DNA from 4 places in the Labrenzia sp. ATLA3 genome. Region 2 is predicted to be linked to each of the others. Evidence: riboswitches for the same ligand, from Rfam matches in the RefSeq annotation. Region 2 holds a riboswitch; each other region holds the start of a gene.
What was found. Region 2 has a riboswitch for cobalamin ahead of AC2A6O_RS12910 (energy-coupling factor ABC transporter permease). Riboswitches for the same ligand answer to the same signal wherever they lie in the genome.
Positions count from the first base shown of each region.

Region 1: it holds a riboswitch for cobalamin, as region 2 does, so the genes downstream of both, cobU (bifunctional adenosylcobinamide kinase/adenosylcobinamide-phosphate guanylyltransferase) here and AC2A6O_RS12910 (energy-coupling factor ABC transporter permease) in region 2, are expected to answer to the same signal.
Region 3: it holds a riboswitch for cobalamin, as region 2 does, so the genes downstream of both, nrdH (glutaredoxin-like protein NrdH) here and AC2A6O_RS12910 (energy-coupling factor ABC transporter permease) in region 2, are expected to answer to the same signal.
Region 4: it holds a riboswitch for cobalamin, as region 2 does, so the genes downstream of both, AC2A6O_RS12145 (hypothetical protein) here and AC2A6O_RS12910 (energy-coupling factor ABC transporter permease) in region 2, are expected to answer to the same signal.

Region 1 covers NZ_JBXUKV010000001.1:80,015-84,209, forward strand. The annotation lists gene cobN (cobaltochelatase subunit CobN) at 1-754, opposite strand, end outside; gene cobW (cobalamin biosynthesis protein CobW) at 789-1,904, opposite strand; gene cobU (bifunctional adenosylcobinamide kinase/adenosylcobinamide-phosphate guanylyltransferase) at 1,901-2,452, opposite strand; cobalamin riboswitch at 2,486-2,703, opposite strand; tRNA gene AC2A6O_RS00370 (tRNA-Asn) at 3,038-3,113, shown strand; gene AC2A6O_RS00375 (cupin-like domain-containing protein) at 3,331-4,195, shown strand, end outside.
Region 2 covers NZ_JBXUKV010000004.1:312,121-316,315, reverse strand. The annotation lists gene AC2A6O_RS12920 (ATP-binding protein) at 1-805, opposite strand, end outside; gene aroQ (gamma subclass chorismate mutase AroQ) at 1,431-1,955, opposite strand; cobalamin riboswitch at 2,225-2,435, shown strand; gene AC2A6O_RS12910 (energy-coupling factor ABC transporter permease) at 2,488-3,168, shown strand; gene AC2A6O_RS12905 (LysR family transcriptional regulator) at 3,366-4,195, opposite strand, start outside.
Region 3 covers NZ_JBXUKV010000005.1:86,469-90,663, forward strand. The annotation lists gene nrdE (class 1b ribonucleoside-diphosphate reductase subunit alpha) at 1-1,230, opposite strand, end outside; gene nrdI (class Ib ribonucleoside-diphosphate reductase assembly flavoprotein NrdI) at 1,212-1,616, opposite strand; gene nrdH (glutaredoxin-like protein NrdH) at 1,638-1,859, opposite strand; cobalamin riboswitch at 1,967-2,178, opposite strand; gene speB (agmatinase) at 2,501-3,553, shown strand; gene AC2A6O_RS14660 (LysR family transcriptional regulator) at 3,660-4,195, shown strand, end outside.
Region 4 covers NZ_JBXUKV010000004.1:151,474-155,668, reverse strand. The annotation lists gene AC2A6O_RS12150 (S9 family peptidase) at 1-1,192, opposite strand, end outside; cobalamin riboswitch at 1,324-1,536, shown strand; gene AC2A6O_RS12145 (hypothetical protein) at 1,644-1,922, shown strand; gene AC2A6O_RS12140 (DUF1636 family protein) at 1,912-2,319, shown strand; gene AC2A6O_RS12135 (ABC transporter ATP-binding protein) at 2,316-3,089, shown strand; gene AC2A6O_RS12130 (ABC transporter substrate-binding protein) at 3,106-4,041, shown strand; gene AC2A6O_RS12125 (FecCD family ABC transporter permease) at 4,095-4,195, shown strand, end outside.

The DNA.
Region 1 (4,195 bases), on a different contig from region 2:
GCAGGATGGCGACGGATTCCGCTTCCTTCAGGCTGGAAACGTAGATCGGCAGCGCATTGACGCCTGCCTTGTCGAGTGCATTGATGAGGGCGTCCAGAGGCGCGGTCTGGGCGCCTTGAACCAGGGCACGATAAAAGGTGATTGCGGCCACCGGTCTGGCAGGGTCACGCCAGGATGCCTTCAATTGTGCAATGTCGGGTGCTGCTTTCCCGGCAAGATAAATTCCGGCACGAGGAAGGGGCACCGGATGCGCCGGTTCTTCGCCCTTTCCAATCAGATAGGCTGCGTATCTCAGGGCGTTGGCGTAATTTTCCGTTCCGCCTTCGACACAGTACCGCCAGAAACGGTGCACTTCGGCCGATGTTCTGGTGGACCGCGACGTCAGGTCTTCGTCCCACTTGTCGTCACCCGGAACGACAATCAGATCGATACCGTTCGCACGGACTTCCTCTTCGAACCTCTCCAGGCCGTAGCGCCAGTATTCCACTCCGCCCAGAATCCGCAAAACAATCAACCGGGACCCACGAACCGTCTGTTCCGCATAAAGATCAACCGAGTAGGGATGCGACAGGGCCATCAGGTTGGCGAGCCGTAGCTCTGCCCGGCCCGCCCCGAGACGACCTTGCGCCGCGGCAAAGCTGCCCAGTTCGGTGTCCGCAGCGGACAGGAACAGAATGTCGGCCGGAGACTGGCCGAGATCGACCGCGTCTCCACCGTCATCGATCCGGCGTGTCTGACTGGCAAGAATGTGCATGCTTGGTCTTTATTTCCGGCTTGTTTTCAGCGTGTCAGGCAGCAGCCGTCAATTCACCCAGCAGACCACGCACCGCAGCCAGATCCAGACCTTTCAGACCAATCACGACAAGCTTGCCGCTTCTTTCGGCTCCAGCGGCGAACCAGGTTTCGACCCGTGGACCAACGGCCTGCACCATTGCCGGCGCCGCCTTGCCCTCGATCTTAACGGAACCCTTGATGCGCAGAACACCTTTTTGCGTCATGGCTTCAAGAACCTTTGTCTCGGCCTCTTTCAGGCTCACGAAGGACGAGACGTCCAGCACGTGGCTTTCAAAATCATCGTGATGGTGATGATCGTGGTGATGGTGGTCATCATCGTGGTCGTGGTCGTGGTCATCGTCGTGATCATGATGGTCATCATGGTGGTGATGATGTTCGTGACGGTCCGTCATGTCGTCCTCGGCAGCAGAGCCCCTACCGAGCAGAACTTCAATCGGGAGCGTGCCGTTTTCGGATGCCACCACGTGAACGGCTGGACGGACATCGGCGGCGATCTTCTCGTGCACCTGTTTCAGGGCGTCTTCCGAAACGAGATCGGCCTTGTTCAGCACAACAAGATCGGCGCACCGCAGCTGGTCATGGAAGAGTTCTTCGACCGGACTGTCGTGATCCAGGGCTTCGTCAGCAGCACGCTGTGCAGCAAGCGCATCCTCATCAAGTGCGATCCGGCCTTCGGCGAGTGCGGCAGCGTCAAGCACGGTCACAACCCCATCGACCGTTACTTTCGGTTTCACGCTCGGCCAGGAAAAGGCCCGCACAAGCGGCTGCGGCAGCGCAAGACCGGAAGTTTCGATGACAATGTGCTCCGGCGGATTGTCCCGCGCGAGCAGCATTTCCATGGTCGGGAGAAAATCGTCGGCAACGGTGCAGCAGATGCAGCCATTGGTCAGCTCAACCACTTCCTCTGCGGCGCAATCAGGGTCCGCGCATCCGTTTACCAGAGAGCCGTCGAATCCCATGTCACCGAATTCGTTGACGATCAACGCGATCCGTTTGCCATTGGCGTTGGTAAGCAAGTTGCGGATCAGCGTGGTTTTGCCGGCGCCCAGAAACCCAGTGACAATGGTTGCCGGTATTTTCGCGCCGGGCTGCAAGGAAGAAGTGGTCATAGTTTGATATCCGGTTGTGAATTGGGTTTCAAAAGCAGCGGCAGCCCCGCAGCGACAAAGACGACCTGGTGGCACTCCTGTGCCATATCCTGGTTCAAACGCCCTTGCGCATCGCGAAACGACCTCGACAGTCTGTTCTCCGGCACAATTCCCATGCCGACTTCGTTGGAAACAAAGACGCAAGGGCCGCTCAGATCCCTCAGAACGGAGGACAGTCGCGCAGTTTCAGCCGAAACGTCCTTGTCAGCGAACATTAGATTGGAAAGCCAGAGCGTGAGGCAATCGACCAGAACCACGCGGTCTGCTCCGCATTCGCCTTGAAGAACGGAAACCAGATCGAGCTGTTCTTCCACGGTGTGCCAGGACGGGCCGCGCTGATCTTTATGGGCGGCGATGCGACTGGCCATTTCATCGTCGTGGGCAGCGCCAGTTGCGACATAGATTTTCCGCAGACCGGTTTCATGGGCGAGCTTTTCCGCCAACCGGCTTTTGCCGGAGCGGGCACCGCCGAGGACCAGTGTCGTCCTCTCGCCAGTTGAATGCGTCATTCCTTCTCCCAGCCGTCCGCCCGACAGCGCCATAGGGTTGCCAATGCGACGGCCGGTCTCCTGGCTTGCGGCTCAGCGCGGTCTGTACCCCTTCCCGGCCCCATAAGGACGCCAGTGGTTTTCGTACAGCCACTCACCGCTCACAGTTGCGGGGGCAGCTCCGGACCTGGACTTGAAAAAGTCCGCACCGGATTCCCGTTTCATCCGGATCGGGCATTGCCTGTTCCGGAACCGTCGGTTTCTTCCTAAACGGATCTTGAGGCCGACACAAGCAGCAGAAAGACTCGGTCACTTGCCCCGGTGATCCGGCATATCCACCCACGCCTACGCCATCTTGAGTCAAAGTCCGGCGATAGCACTGCTCAATTGCCTCGCAAGGGCGCTATCAAACAGCGCGGAACGTAGGGTTTTCCAAGCTCCACAGTCGGTCTAGCGTTCTGAAATATATCGAGTTTTCCACATAGCCTTCAAAAAAATGACGGCGCGATGAAAAAAACACCCTCGGGGGCTTGGCAAACGGATGAAGCCTTTGATATACGCATCTCCATCGACGGGGCGGCAACGCGCTGGCCCCGAGCGTGGTGATCCCCAGTAGCTCAGTTGGTAGAGCAAGCGACTGTTAATCGCTGGGTCGCTGGTTCGAGTCCGGCCTGGGGAGCCATCACCACCTCTTCTTTTTTCCCAAAACGTCCGCTTCAAATTGGTTGGAAACTACGAGTTTCTCCCGTTCGCGATTGCATGCCGCAAGGTTTTCTTGCGCCTTGCAACCAACAGGTCACATCGCCGCGGACCGAAAAAGTTAGCCGCGTTCCGGGGCAGAACATCTCCCTATCGTCACGTCGACATTCATCCGTTGATCCCTGACGGCTCTCGCGTGATTGCGCGCAGGAGACGATGACGAGAGTCCCTTTCTTGATAAAATCCACGACGTCTCGTATCGTGAAATAACGTTAAGTTACTTGCGTTGGTTTCTGGGCAATTTCATCGCCAGAAATGCACCTGCAGATCTCAAAAGCCGGACACCTCTAATGATCGGCGATACAGAGCGATCCATTCCAGCAGTCACAGCAGCTCCCGGTTATGCGGAGTTTCTCGAAAGCTACTGTGACAAGGAGCAGCCCTTGCTCATCAAGGGATTGGCTAAAAGCTGGCCAGCGCGAGAAAAATGGATTTCCAAAGGACTGCGGTCGGACCTGCATAGCCTGCCATCCGTTCGCGACAGAGGCGTCTTTTTCGTAAGCCGGTCACCTGTTCTTGAGCAGGACATCGAGATGCCGGAGTTTTTGAAGGAGGTCCTCTCTTCTGACCAGATAATGAAAGATTCCGTCGCCTGGAGATTCTGGGTGAACAGCAGGAACAACCGAACGGAATTTCACTACGATACCAACGCAGAGAATGTCATCACCGTACAGGTTAAGGGGCGAAAGGAATGGGTGCTCGTATCGCCTGACACTCCGCTGCCCTGCTATCCGTTCACCAATTTTTCCCTTCTGAAAGACGAAGAAAAACTTCTGAAAAACAAACAGTTTTACAAATTCGACCTGGAGGAAGGCGATCTTCTTTACCTCCCGCCGCTTTGGTACCACCGCGTGGTTGCCAAGGAAGACGAGAACATCAACATCAACTGGACGTTCACGAAGCGCGAAACCTCGGTCGTTTCGAAGGAATTCAAGCGAGATATGGAGCGCTGCGGATTGCTGCATTCCTTCAAGAACAGCGATTCCGCGCTGGTTCGGCGCAGCT
Region 2 (4,195 bases):
GCCCCAGAAACGCAAACAGACCCTGGGCAACCGGAAAATAGGGTGTGCGCTTGTGGTGGGCGGATCCGAGAAAATTGAGAACCAGCGGTTGGTCCGTCTGTACTTTTTTCAGGAAGGCGCTCATCAGGCTCGACTTGCCGATGCCTGGCTCGCCTTCGATGAGGACGGTTTGCGCCAGTCCTGTCTTCGACGTCGCCCAGCTTTTTGCGAGCAGGCGCACTTCCTTCATGCGGCCCATGAAGAAACGAAGCCTCGGATCCTGGTCTCGCGGGTCGAACCGCGTAGAGGGAACGATTGCCGGCGACACCTCCCAGGCGATTTCCTCTTCGGTGCCGAGCTGAACTTTTCGCGCCATGAAGTTGCTGCGAAAGAGCGCCCGTGCATCTGCCGAGACCAGCAGGACATTTCCCGGTGCATGCTGTTCCAGTTGCGAGGCCTTGTCGTAAACCGGACCGGAAACAGCCAGGGGAGACATGTTTGGGCCGCTATCGAGAACGATGAAGCCTTCGCCGCTTGCAATGCCGCACCTCAAGCGAGCAGGGCACTTGAAACTGCTCCATTCAAAACTGCGGAGAACCTTCTGGGCCGCGAGCACCGCCCGCTCTGCATCGAGTTCGTGCGGATCGGGAACACCGAACGTCAGCACTTTCTGCCCCATTGGTAAATTTACCAGTTTGCCACCGAATTCGGAGGCTGCCACGGCGCACACCGTTGCGAAGCGGCGATCAAGCACCGCCAGCTGTTCTTCGCTCATCTGGTTGTATACGGCTGCCGGATCGTCGAAGCCGAAAACGGCAAGGCTCAATGATGCGCGGAAGGAGCCATGTGAACTATCAGGATCAGTCCATAAATCGCCGTTTCCTGAAGATTTTTCAGTATTACGGTCCGATGCTGTCTCAGTCTTTTCGGTAGAAGAGAGTTTCATTGCTACCCCGAAAATCCAAGAAAAATCCAGAATAAGAATCCGGTACTCGCGTCACTTAAACAATTTATAGTTGTTATCTCTTAACAACAAACCATAAAAGTTACCAAGAAACCAACAATGTCAAAAATACTATGCGTCAATGCGGATTTTGCGCATGGAGAGGCCATGCGCCGATTCAGTCTGGGGCTGGAAAGGCAGTCGTCGTGTCCTGCTAGCGTGCGCGCAGGCCACCGGCTCCGGAGACATGGTCTCCTTTGGCATTTCCCAAGATCGGAATTGCGTGCATGAGAGACGTTTGCAAAAGTCTGAGCGTCCAACACACTGTTCAAATTTTCACCCCGACTAAGGTGCGAGGTCTGAACACAAGCAGCTGAAGGGGCGTGCGTGTCTGCCGCCACTTCTCTGAGATTGGTGAGCGGCGTCAGCGGCAATCGTCTGTCGCGCGACTGCGAGAGTTGCTGGCGATCAATGAAAGCCATCGCCAGCAGGCTTCGAATGCGAATGCCTACTCGTGTACGTCTACGAGGCCCTCAAACAGGGCATTCCTGGCATCATCGGACAGGCATTCCACGGTGACCGCGTTCGTGAAGGCCTCTTTGTCGGAGGCTTCGACAGGGCTCTGCGCAAGCAAGGTCAGAATGTCGTTGCCGAGGCGAAGCAGTTCCGGGCGGACGTCCTTGATCAGGTCCGGAACGTTTTGCGGACGGGCTTCGCCGTCGTTCCACCTTTCGATCCAGCAGGTCTGAATATCCTTTGCAGCATCGATCTGCGCCTGGAAAAACAGGGTAACATTGTCGGCAGACAGGCCGTTCTCGACTGCCTTGGCACGGGCTGCCTCCAGAACCACCTTTTCTCTTGGCAGGTCCTCGACCGGCTTGTCGTTATCCGCCTTCCAGGCAGCAACCGACTGCATGAACGACAGGCGCTCGTTGATGGCGCCGAAGAGCTTTTCGGGCGCAGCCCAGCCGGGTGTGGCTGTGGCGGCGAGGAGGGATACCGCTAGAACGGTTATGGGAATCGATCTCAACATCCTCGAAGATTTTCACAAGTATCCATCCGCGACAAGTCTTAGGTTGTGATCCATGTCCGTTCAACCGAACGACCGGTCTCGGTGATCACGTCGAAGACGGCGGCGGCTGTGATCTTCAGAAGTGCGTTGTCGAGGGCCTGCTCGCGGTTTTCTGACGGGAGGTTCCTCACATTTCGTCTGTGTTGGTCTGGCGGCAAAATTGATGTGCATTGTCGCTTTCAGAGCAAATATGGCGAAAATTCGCTTGCTGTGCAGTGCCAATCCTTGCAAAAATGCCACCATGTGATGGTTTCGCCCGAACAAGCGTAAGGGCGGATGAAATGGGAACACGGTGAGGCGTACCCAACAGGGACCAAGACCGTGGCTGCCCCCGCAACTGTAAGCGAAGAGCCAAGCCCTTCAAGCCACTGGAGATATCCGGGAAGGCGGGCGGTGCAGAGACTCGCGAGCCAGGAAACCTGCCATCCAGCGGTCCCATCGGGCCGGTTTACAACATCTGCTCGCGCACGGAGGGTGCGCAAAGGAGAAACATATGCATATCGAACCGGGCATCGTCGACGGTGCCAAAATTGTGCTCAGCTACGGTACCGCAGCTGCTTCCTTCGGCCTTCTCGGCAAAATGGCGCTCGACACGATCCGCAAGAGCGGCGTTCTCAGTCTGGCCGTACGCTCCGTCATCACGACGGTTGCCGTCTTCTGCTTCTTTGAAATTCTGCCGCATTATCCGGTCGGGGTTTCCGAAGTTCACTTCATTCTGGGCTCCACCCTGTTCCTGATGTTCGGTGCCGGTCCGGCCGCTATCGGTCTGGCCGCGGGGCTTCTGCTTCAGGGTGCGTTTTTTGCACCTTTCGATTTGCCGCAGTACGGCATCAACGTCACCACGCTGCTTGTGCCGCTGTGGGCCGTCAGCCTTCTGGCCAACCGGATCATTCCGGAAAAGACCGCCTATGTTGACGTTTCCTACGCTCAGGCTCTGGCCCTTTCGACCACGTTCCAGACCGGTATCGTCGGCTGGGTTGCCTTCTGGGCATTCTACGGTCAGGGCTTTGGCGCCGAGAACATGGCGTCCGTCGGCTCCTTCGGCGTTGCTTACATGCTGGTGATCCTGGGTGAGCCGCTGGCCGACCTGGCTGTACTGGCTGCTGCCAAGACCCTGGCACCGCTGACCAAGAACCTTGCGTTTGAAAACCGTCTGCACGACGCGGCAGCCTAAGCCTCCAGGCTTCTGCTGATTTCAAACCACGAAGGGCGGCCTCGGGCCGCCCTTTTTGTTTGCCTGTGGGCCGGGCGAACCTGTCAGAGATCCGTAGCCGCTGTCGTGCGGATCTTCTTCCAGTTGGCGTCGGCCTTGGCGATATGGCCTGTTCCGGGCCGTCTCCGGGTTCCGTCAGTCGCGACATTCGGCAGGTTTCAAGGCTCTTCGTGGACGCTCGCGAGAATGTCGATAATCTGGTCGCGAAGCCAGGCATGAGGCGGATCTGAGGTCATCTTCCGGTTCCAGACCATGATAATCCGGGCCGGGTCCACGGGCATGGGAGGCAAGTAGATCTCCAGATCGGAAATGGGCGCCATCCGCCGTGCGAACTGGGTGGGCAGCAGCGCGATGAGATCCGATCCGGAAACGGCGCGGCAGACGCCGCCGAACACCGGTAGCGTCATCGCGACGCGCCGCTTTCTGCCGACGCGTGCCAATGCGGCGTCACCCATTGCGCTGCGCTGGCCTTGCGGAGAAAACAGCACATGTCCCAGGTCGCAGAAGAGATCGATAGGGATAGCCTCTCCAGGCGCAATGCCTGCGCGTTGGAGCCTCGGATGGTTCCTTCGGGCGACCACGCAAAAACTTGAGGTGAACATCTTCCTGCTTTGAACCCACTCCGGCAACGGCGCGGCAAGAATCATAGCCAGGTCGACCTGATATTCCTCAAGCGTGTTGATGTAGTTGTCCGGCACGAGATCAACCAGATGCACAAGCATTGACGGTGCGGTGTGTGCCAGATGGGCTGCAAGCCCGGGCATCAGCATCTCCGCAAAGTAATCGCTGCCGGAAATTCTGAAACTGGCCGTCGATGTTTCGGGTCTGAAGGTCTGCGGGCCTTTCAACAGGACGCTCAATGCTTCCAGATGATCGCGCAACGGCGCTTCCAGGCTTGCCGCAAACGCAGTTGGTTCGAGATGCTGTCCCTTGCGAAAGAAGAGCTCGTCCTCCAGGGCGGTGCGCAGCCTTGCAAGTGCGGCTGATA
Region 3 (4,195 bases), on a different contig from region 2:
ATGGCTGTAGGAGAGATCGTCGTTGAACTCCGATGCCTCATTGATCTGGAGGATCTCCGAGCAAAGGTTCGACATGTTGATGCGGCCGTCGACCGGATTGGCCCGGTTGGCGGTGTCCTCGAAAAGGACGTAAGGGTAGCCGCTCTCGAACTGGATCTCGGCGATGGTCTGGAAGAAACTGCGCGCTCGGATCTTCTTCTTGCGGATGCGCGGGTCGTCGACCATCTCGCGGTATTTTTCCGTAACGGAAATCTGCGAGAACGGCTTACCGTAGACCCGCTCCACATCGTGAGGCGAGAACAGGTACATGTCGTCATCCTCCTTCGCCAGTTCGAAGGTGATGTCCGGGATAACGACGCCGAGGGATAGGGTCTTGATGCGGATCTTCTCGTCCGCGTTCTCGCGCTTGGTGTCGAGGAAGCTCAGGATGTCCGGGTGATGGGCGTTGATATAGACCGCGCCCGCACCCTGGCGTGCACCGAGCTGATTGGCATAGGAGAAACTGTCTTCCAGAAGCTTCATCACGGGAATGACGCCGGACGACTGGTTCTCGATCCCCTTGATGGGGGCTCCGGCCTCCCGGATGTTGGTCAGTAGCAGCGCCACGCCGCCGCCGCGCTTGGAAAGCTGCAACGCGGAATTGATGCCCCGCCCTATCGATTCCATGTTGTCTTCAAGACGCAACAGAAAACACGAGATCAGCTCGCCGCGCTGCTTCTTGCCAGCGTTGAGAAAGGTCGGTGTCGCCGGCTGGAACCGGCCGGAAATGATCTCGTCCATCAGCCGCATGGCAAGGTCCTCGTCACCGGCGGCCAGCGTCAGCGAGACCATCACCACCCGATCCTCGAAACGCTCCAGATAGCGCTTGCCATCAAAGGTTTTGAGCGTGTAGCTGGTGTAATACTTGAAGGCGCCGAGAAAGGCCGGAAAACGGAACTTCCGGGCATAGGCCGCTTCGAAGATCGCCTTGACGAAGGCTGGATCGTATTGTTCCAGCACTTCGCGTTCGTAGTAACCTTCACGCACCAGATAGCCGAGTTTCTCCTCCAGAGAGTGGAAGAACACGGTGTTCTGGTTGACGTGCTGAAGGAAATACTGGCGCGCGGCCTGCCGGTCGGCGTCGAACTGGATCCTGCCGTCGGCGTCGTAGAGGTTCAGCATCGCATTGAGCGCGTGGTAGTCGAGATTAGCTGCCGGGTTTGCCGGACGTTCTAGGACTGTCGTTTCCAAAATTCTGTCATCCCGTGTTGGACGCGGCAGAGGTCGGTGTCGGTTCCGGCAAGCTCGAAACGGTAGAGCAGCGGAACGCCGCATTTTTTCGACACGACATCTCCGGCATAGGCAAAGAGGGGCCCGAAGTTGCGATTGCCAGAGGCAATCACACCTTTGAGGAAAGAGCGGTTCGCGGCATCGTTGAGAAACCGGATCACCTGGCCTGGCACAGCACCCCGGCCTTCGCCGTCCGAATAGGTCGGCAGCACCAGAACGTAGGGCTGCCGGATTATCGGCAACGCTTCCGTCTTGTTGCGCGGAATACGGACCGCCGGAGCCTTCAGCTTGTCGATGAACCGATGCGTGTTGCCGGAAGCGCTGGAGAAATAGACGAGTGTGCCCATTTCATCGTCACCGCGCCGGGATCAGCCGAGCGCCGCGATCTTGTCCGGCCGGAAGCCGGCCCAGTGCTCGCCCATTGCTTCCACCACCGGCACTTGCCGGTAGCCGAGAGACTGCACGTGCTCAAAGGCTTCCGAATTTTCGCTCAGGTCGATAATTGTGTAATCGACGCCGCGCTGATCGAGCGCGCGGTAGGTCGCATTGCATTGAACGCAGGAAGGCTTGCTGTAAACAGTAACGGTCATGTCTCTTGCACCCCGAAGAACGTGTTCTTGATGATGGACGGCAGGAAGCACGAGAGAGCATGAGCACGACCTCACGCAATCAAGCGTCGCCCGGACCCGCCGTCCGCTGACGTTGTTTATTCAAGGCAGGTCTCCTGGCTCACGGGTCAAAGCCCTGTCATCCACCTTCCCGGGATCTCCCAGTGGTTTTCTGGATGACGGCTCGCCGTTTACAGTTGCGGGGGCAGCGCCGGATTTGCCTCTTTGGATGAGGCGCACCAGCTTCCCTCTTAGCCGGCAATCCCAAAGGAATCACCGGACCCTGAATACTAGATACAGTATGAGGTGCGATCACCAAGTCAATATGAAGCGTCATGCCGACGGAATTTGAGTGGGGAAATATGGCGGGCAGACATCTCTCCCCAAAGTTATGTGGAGGCGTCATATGAGACGTGCGGCAATTGCCTGGGCTTCGCAGTTGGTCATATTTTCGACGATGCAAACACCCACCATCGGTTTCAAACGTCGCTGTGTTTCGCATTCATTGGCCGAGATCGCTGACTGGAAACAGACGCGTAGTGTTGCGATCATTTCCGGAAAATCCCAAGTACAGTCTGACTGCGGTCCATTAAGGTCGTGCGTTTTCAGGAGGAGAATTTCAAATGGTGGACAAGGCGCATCTGGATGCCCTTCGAGAGAAGTATGGCAATGCGTCCGGCGGAGATATTTTTGACCCGCATTTTCAGGAAGTGGCCCGGTCTCAGTTCAGTGATGGCGACAAGCGCAAGTGGCCTTTCGCAGGCATCCCGAGCTTTCTGGATGCGCGGGCCTTTCCGGAGGCTCAGGACGCCGACGACTTCGGCGGTCTGGACATCGCCTTGCTCGGCGTGCCGATGGATCTGGGTGTAACCAACCGCAACGGCACCCGCTTTGGCCCGCGAGCCCTGCGCACCATCGAGCGTATCGGCCCATACGACCACGTGCTCAAGACCTCTCCGATGGGCAAGGCGAAAATCGCGGATATCGGCGACGTTCCCATGCTCAGCCGTTTCGATCTTGCCCAGTGTCACAAGGATATCGAGGACTTCTACCGCCGCCTTGTTGCTGCAGGTGTGCGTCCGCTAAGCGTCGGCGGTGACCATTCCATCACGGCGTCGATCCTCAAGGCTCTGGGAGAAAAGGAGCCCGTGGGGCTTATCCACATCGACGCCCATTGCGATACCGCCGGTCCCTATGAAGGGGCCAAGTTCCAGCACGGTGGGCCGTTCCGCCTTGCGGTTCTGGACGGTGTGCTGGACCCGCGCCGAACGATTCAGATCGGCATTCGCGGTCCAGCTGAATATCTCTGGGAGTTCTCTTATGAAAGCGGCATGACCGTGGTTCATGCCGAAGACGTGGGCGAAGCGAGCATGCCCCGGTTGATCGAAAAGGCGCGCAAGATCGTTGGCGACGGGCCGACATATGTCTCCTTCGATATCGACAGCGTAGATCCAGGCTTCGCCCCGGGAACGGGAACACCCGAGGTGGGCGGCCTGCAGCCGAGAGAGGTGCAGCAGATCCTGCGCGGCCTGAACGGGCTCAACATCATTGGCGGTGATGTGGTGGAAGTGGCGCCGCAATACGATCCGAGCACCAACACGGCTCAGATTGCAGCGCAAGTCCTGCACACGATCCTTTGCCTCATGGTGAACACCGGTCACTTTGAGCAGGGCTGATAGCTGAGACTATTGTCGTCTTCTGTTCATCGAAGGCCCGCCCGCCATGGCGGGCCTTTGGCTATGCGGTGCCGGGGATTGCGATCCCAGGCATTTGGTGCAACCTATGTCCATGAAGATATCAGGGTCCGACCTTCACCTGTTGCGCGTGTTCGAATGCGTTGTGCGCAATGGCGGAATTTCCGCCGCACAGATGGAGCTTTCACTCAGTCAGCCGACGATATCCAATCACCTGACAGCGCTCGAGAGACGGCTGGGGGCCAAACTCTGCGAGCGCGGCCGCCGCGGGTTTTCCCTGACACAAGAGGGGCGCCGAGTTTACGAAGTCAGTCTGGAAGTGACGGGCATGCTGGAGGCAAGTTCCGCCCGGTTGTCCGGCCTTCGAAGCGGCCTGTCTGGAAAGGTAACCGTCGGTATTGTCGACTGCTTGGCGACCGACCCGCAACTGAAGGTTTCCGAAGCGATTGAGGAGCTTTCCCGCACGGCGCCTGAAATCGAGCTGAGCCTGAAAATCATGCGCCCCAACGACATCACCAAGGCTGTCGCGGAACGCGAGCTGGACGTCGGCATCGGCGGGTCCAACATCAAGGTGGCGAGCCTTGCTTACCGGACCCTTTATCGTGAGGAACATGTCGTTTATTG
Region 4 (4,195 bases), 160 kb from region 2:
GCGTGGTCATGGAGGAATAGGAAAAGCGGATCGTGCTGGTGTCGAACTCGTAGCCGCCTCCAAGGCCGAGCGAATAGGCCTCCTCGTCGAAAGCGATGGAATGTTCGATCTTGTCCGCAAGCCGGTGGATCACGATGCGCGGCAGGCCGTCCTCGCGCTCCAGCCGCGTCATGAAACTCTTGTAGACGCAGTGGGACAGGATCAGGCACCCCGGCTTGTGCGGCACGAGGTCCGACCAGTTCTGGCGGCCAGGGTTGCTCTTGGGCGCGGTGACGATCTTGAAGTCCTCGGCGCCACCTGCATTGGTCAGGATGTAAAGCGTGTCGCCATGATCGTCGATGGAATATTCGATGCCGGTTTCGCGCTCTGCGACGAGCACCGGTTCGGCAGTCGGATCACTTGCCGGGATCATCCAGACTTCGGACGTCTCATGGTCGTGAATGTCGATGACGATGGTGTCACCGGACTGGGTCTTGCCGACCCCCATGAAGAAGCCGGCATCCTTTTCCTCGTAGACGAGCACATCGCTGGCTGGGTCGGTGCCGATCTCGTGCCGGAAGAGCTTTGAAGGCCGATGGTTGGCGTCCAGACGAACGTAGAACACGTAACGACTGTCTTCGGAGAAAACGCCGCCGCCGCCCGTATCTTCGATGGCGTAGTCGAAATCTTTGGCCGTCGCGGCGTCGCGCAGTCTGAGCGAATAATATTCCGAGCCCTTGTCATCATAGGCCCAGGCTATGAGCTTGTGATCCGTCGACTGGCTGACACCGCCGATCCGGAAATAGGACGTGCCCTCGGCTTCCTTGTCGCCGTGGAGAAGTACCGTTTCCTCGCCGCCATCGCGCGGGGTCCGGAAGAAGATCGGTTGCTGGCCACCAGTTTCGTATTTGAGGCCATAGGCGAAGGGGCCGTCGGGTGAGGGGACCGAACTGTCGTCTTCCTTGATGCGGCCGCGCATTTCAGCAAAAAGCTGTTCCTGCAGAGCCTTCGTCGGCGCCATCTGCGCTTCCTGGTAGGTATTTTCCGCTTCCAGATAGGCGCGGATATCGGCATCCAGCACGGAAGGGTCTTTCATGACCTCCTGCCAGTTGTCTGCCCGCAGCCAGGCAAAGTCGTCCTGGCGAGCAACGCCGTGGGTCTCAAGGGTGACGGGGCGCGCAGTGGCGCGCGGGGGGAGGGCATCCTGTTTCATGGATCCGAGGTAGGATTTTTGAGCGGTGAAGGCAAGAGGCCAATCCTGCCGAGGCCGCCGGACGGCTGCATCTGTTGTGCTTCGGGACGACAAGGTGGGTGGTGAAAGTCTTTGACATTTTCCAGGCGTTCGAGCACTTAGGAAGAGATGGTTCCCGACTCTGAATTTCGGAGCGGGATTAAAAGGGAACACGGTGCGACGAGGCCGAAAGGCTGCAAATCCGTGACTGCCCCCGCAACTGTGAGCGGTGAGCAAACCTGAAAGCGCCACTGGGGAAACCCCGGGAAGGATCAGGCAAGCCATGACCCGCAAGTCAGGAGACCTGCCATTTCATCTTAAACCTTAACCCGGGCGGGGTGCCCCGGCGGAGTGAGTGACATGGTCTATCGGCGCCTGCCGGCAAAGTTGCACATTCGGTTCGAAACTGCCCCGCGCAATCGCGGAGGGCGATATGAACCGGAAATTGACTGCTGAAACCTCAAGTCCTGCCAACCTTTTGACCCTTTCCGATCCGCTGTCGATGCGTGCGCTGCGCGCGATGGTGCCGAACGGCAGGCAAAAGCTTGTTGCCAACGATCGGATTAGTAATGTAATAACATTACACAATGATCATCCTCTTTCCTTTCAAGCTGGTAGCTTCTTGCGCAGCCATGGTGGCAAGGTTGTCGCTGCGCCGCCCCATGCTGTCCGTTCGCGGACGGAAGCTGTAAAGGTGCGCCATGAGCAATGAACCGCACAAGATTTTTGTCAGTACCGTCTGCCGTCACAAGGGCCAGCTGTGTCAGCCCGGATATGAACTGGTCAGCCAGTTGAAGCGCGCTCTCCAATTGGCCGTTCCGGTCGTTGGTGACGATTTCGAGATCAGCGGTACAGCCGACATCGAAAGCTGTTCGCGTGGATGCACAGCGGCCTACAAGGCAACGGGCGAGGCGATTTACCTCTTCGGTGATATCGATGCAGGTGAAACGGACATAGAAGATCTGGTCGACTACGCCAGGCGCTATCGCCAGCTAGAGAATGGATATGGCGTTTCCGGCGTCCGGCACGGCACACGATGGACCGCATCGCAGGGCCGCATCCCCGCGGCGATGATCGTCTCGGAAGCTGACGGAACGGCCTTGTCATGACGGGGATCGATCTTTGCGTCCGAGAGGCAAGCTGGAAGACGGGGCAGGGCAGGACCATTCTGCATCCGGTCAGCTTCGAGCTGCCCGCTGGCGAGGTTCTTGGAATTGCCGGTGCCAATGGTGCCGGCAAATCGACCCTGCTGCGGCTGCTCTACCGCTTCTTGAAACCGCACTCTGGCAGCATTCTGGTGGATGGTACGGACCTGTGGCACCTCAGTGCCCGGGAGGCTGCCCGGTCGATCGCCGCCGTTCTGCAGGAGCAACCGACCGACTTTGCCCTGTCTGTTCGCGAGATCGTCGTTCTTGGTCGGCGGCCGCACGCAAACGGCATTGCCAATGCAGGCAAACGGGACGCTGAAATCGTCGATGACTGCCTCAGGAAAATGGATCTGCACTCCTACGCGGACAGGTCCTTTGGCACGCTGTCCGGCGGTGAACGGCAACGGGTGATGGTGGCTCGGGCGCTGGCGCAGGAACCGAAGCTGCTGGTCCTGGATGAGCCGACCAACCATCTGGATATCCGCCATCAGCTCGAGATTGTCGAGCTGATCTCTGATCTGAACATCACCATCGTCACAAGCCTGCATGACCTCAATTTGGCAAGCCGCGTCTGCGACAAGGTTCTGCTGCTGCACGAGGGGCGGCTGGTTGCCCATGGCGCGCCGGAAACGGTGCTGACCCCCGGCAACATTGAACAAGCCTATTCGGTACAGGTCCGCCTGGAGCAGTTGTCTGCCAGTCGTGAGCGTTACCTGACCTTCCATCTTTGACTCCCTGGAGAGCACAATGAAAAGACTACTGCTGAGCGCTGCGCTCGCCCTTCTGACTGTTCCGGCCTTTGCCCAGACCACGGTGAAAAGCTGCAGTCGTACGGTCACTTTCGAAGCGCCGCCAAAAGCCGCTGTTTCGAACGACGTCAATCTGACCGAGATGATGCTGGTGCTTGGTCTGCGCGACCGCATGGTTGGATATACCGGCATTTCGGGCTGGAAGACGCTGGACGCGGAAATGCGTGAGGGCGTTGCCGAACTTCCGGAACTCGCGTCAAAATATCCGAGCAAGGAAGTGCTGATCGGGGCAGATGCGGATTTCTATTTTGCCGGCTGGAACTATGGCATGAAGGTTGGCGGCGAAGTGACGCCGGAAACGCTGGAGCCCTTCGGGATCAAGGTTTATGAGCTGACCGAATCCTGCATCCATATCGGCGACAAGCCCAAGGCTTCGCTGGCTGATCTTTACAACGACCTGATCAATCTCGGGAAGATCTTCGGCGTGGAGGACACGGCCCTGCACCTTGTCGCTGCCTACAAGCAGGAACTGGCGCGGATCGCGGCAACGGTGCCGGAAGGCGAGAAACCGCTGCGGGTTTTCGTCTACGACAGCGGTGAGGACAAGCCCTTCACCGCCGGTCGCTATGCTATGCCGACGGCGCTTATCGAGGCGGCCGGTGGCGTCAACGTCATGGACGATTTCGAAAAGAGCTGGGCGACGGTCGATTGGGAAACCGTGGTGGAGAAAGATCCGGACATGGTCGTGATCGTCAACTACGGCGAAGTGACGGCGGACCAGAAACGGGATTTCATGAAGAACAACCCAGCTCTGGCCGGCATTGCGGCGGTCAAGAACGACCGCTTCGTCGTCCTGGATTATGTCGAGGCAACGCCGGGACCGCGAAACCTCAAGGCTGTCGGCAAACTCACTGAAGCCTTCTGGGGAGAGTGAGACTTGCTGACAATGCCTCTCACCGCGGTTGCGGGCACAAGCGATGATCCGGCATGACCGAGGTGACGGCAAAACACAACGCATCCCGGCGGCGGTGGAGCACCGGCGTTCTGCTTCTTGCCGGGATGCTGCTGCTGGGTATTTCGATTGTGGC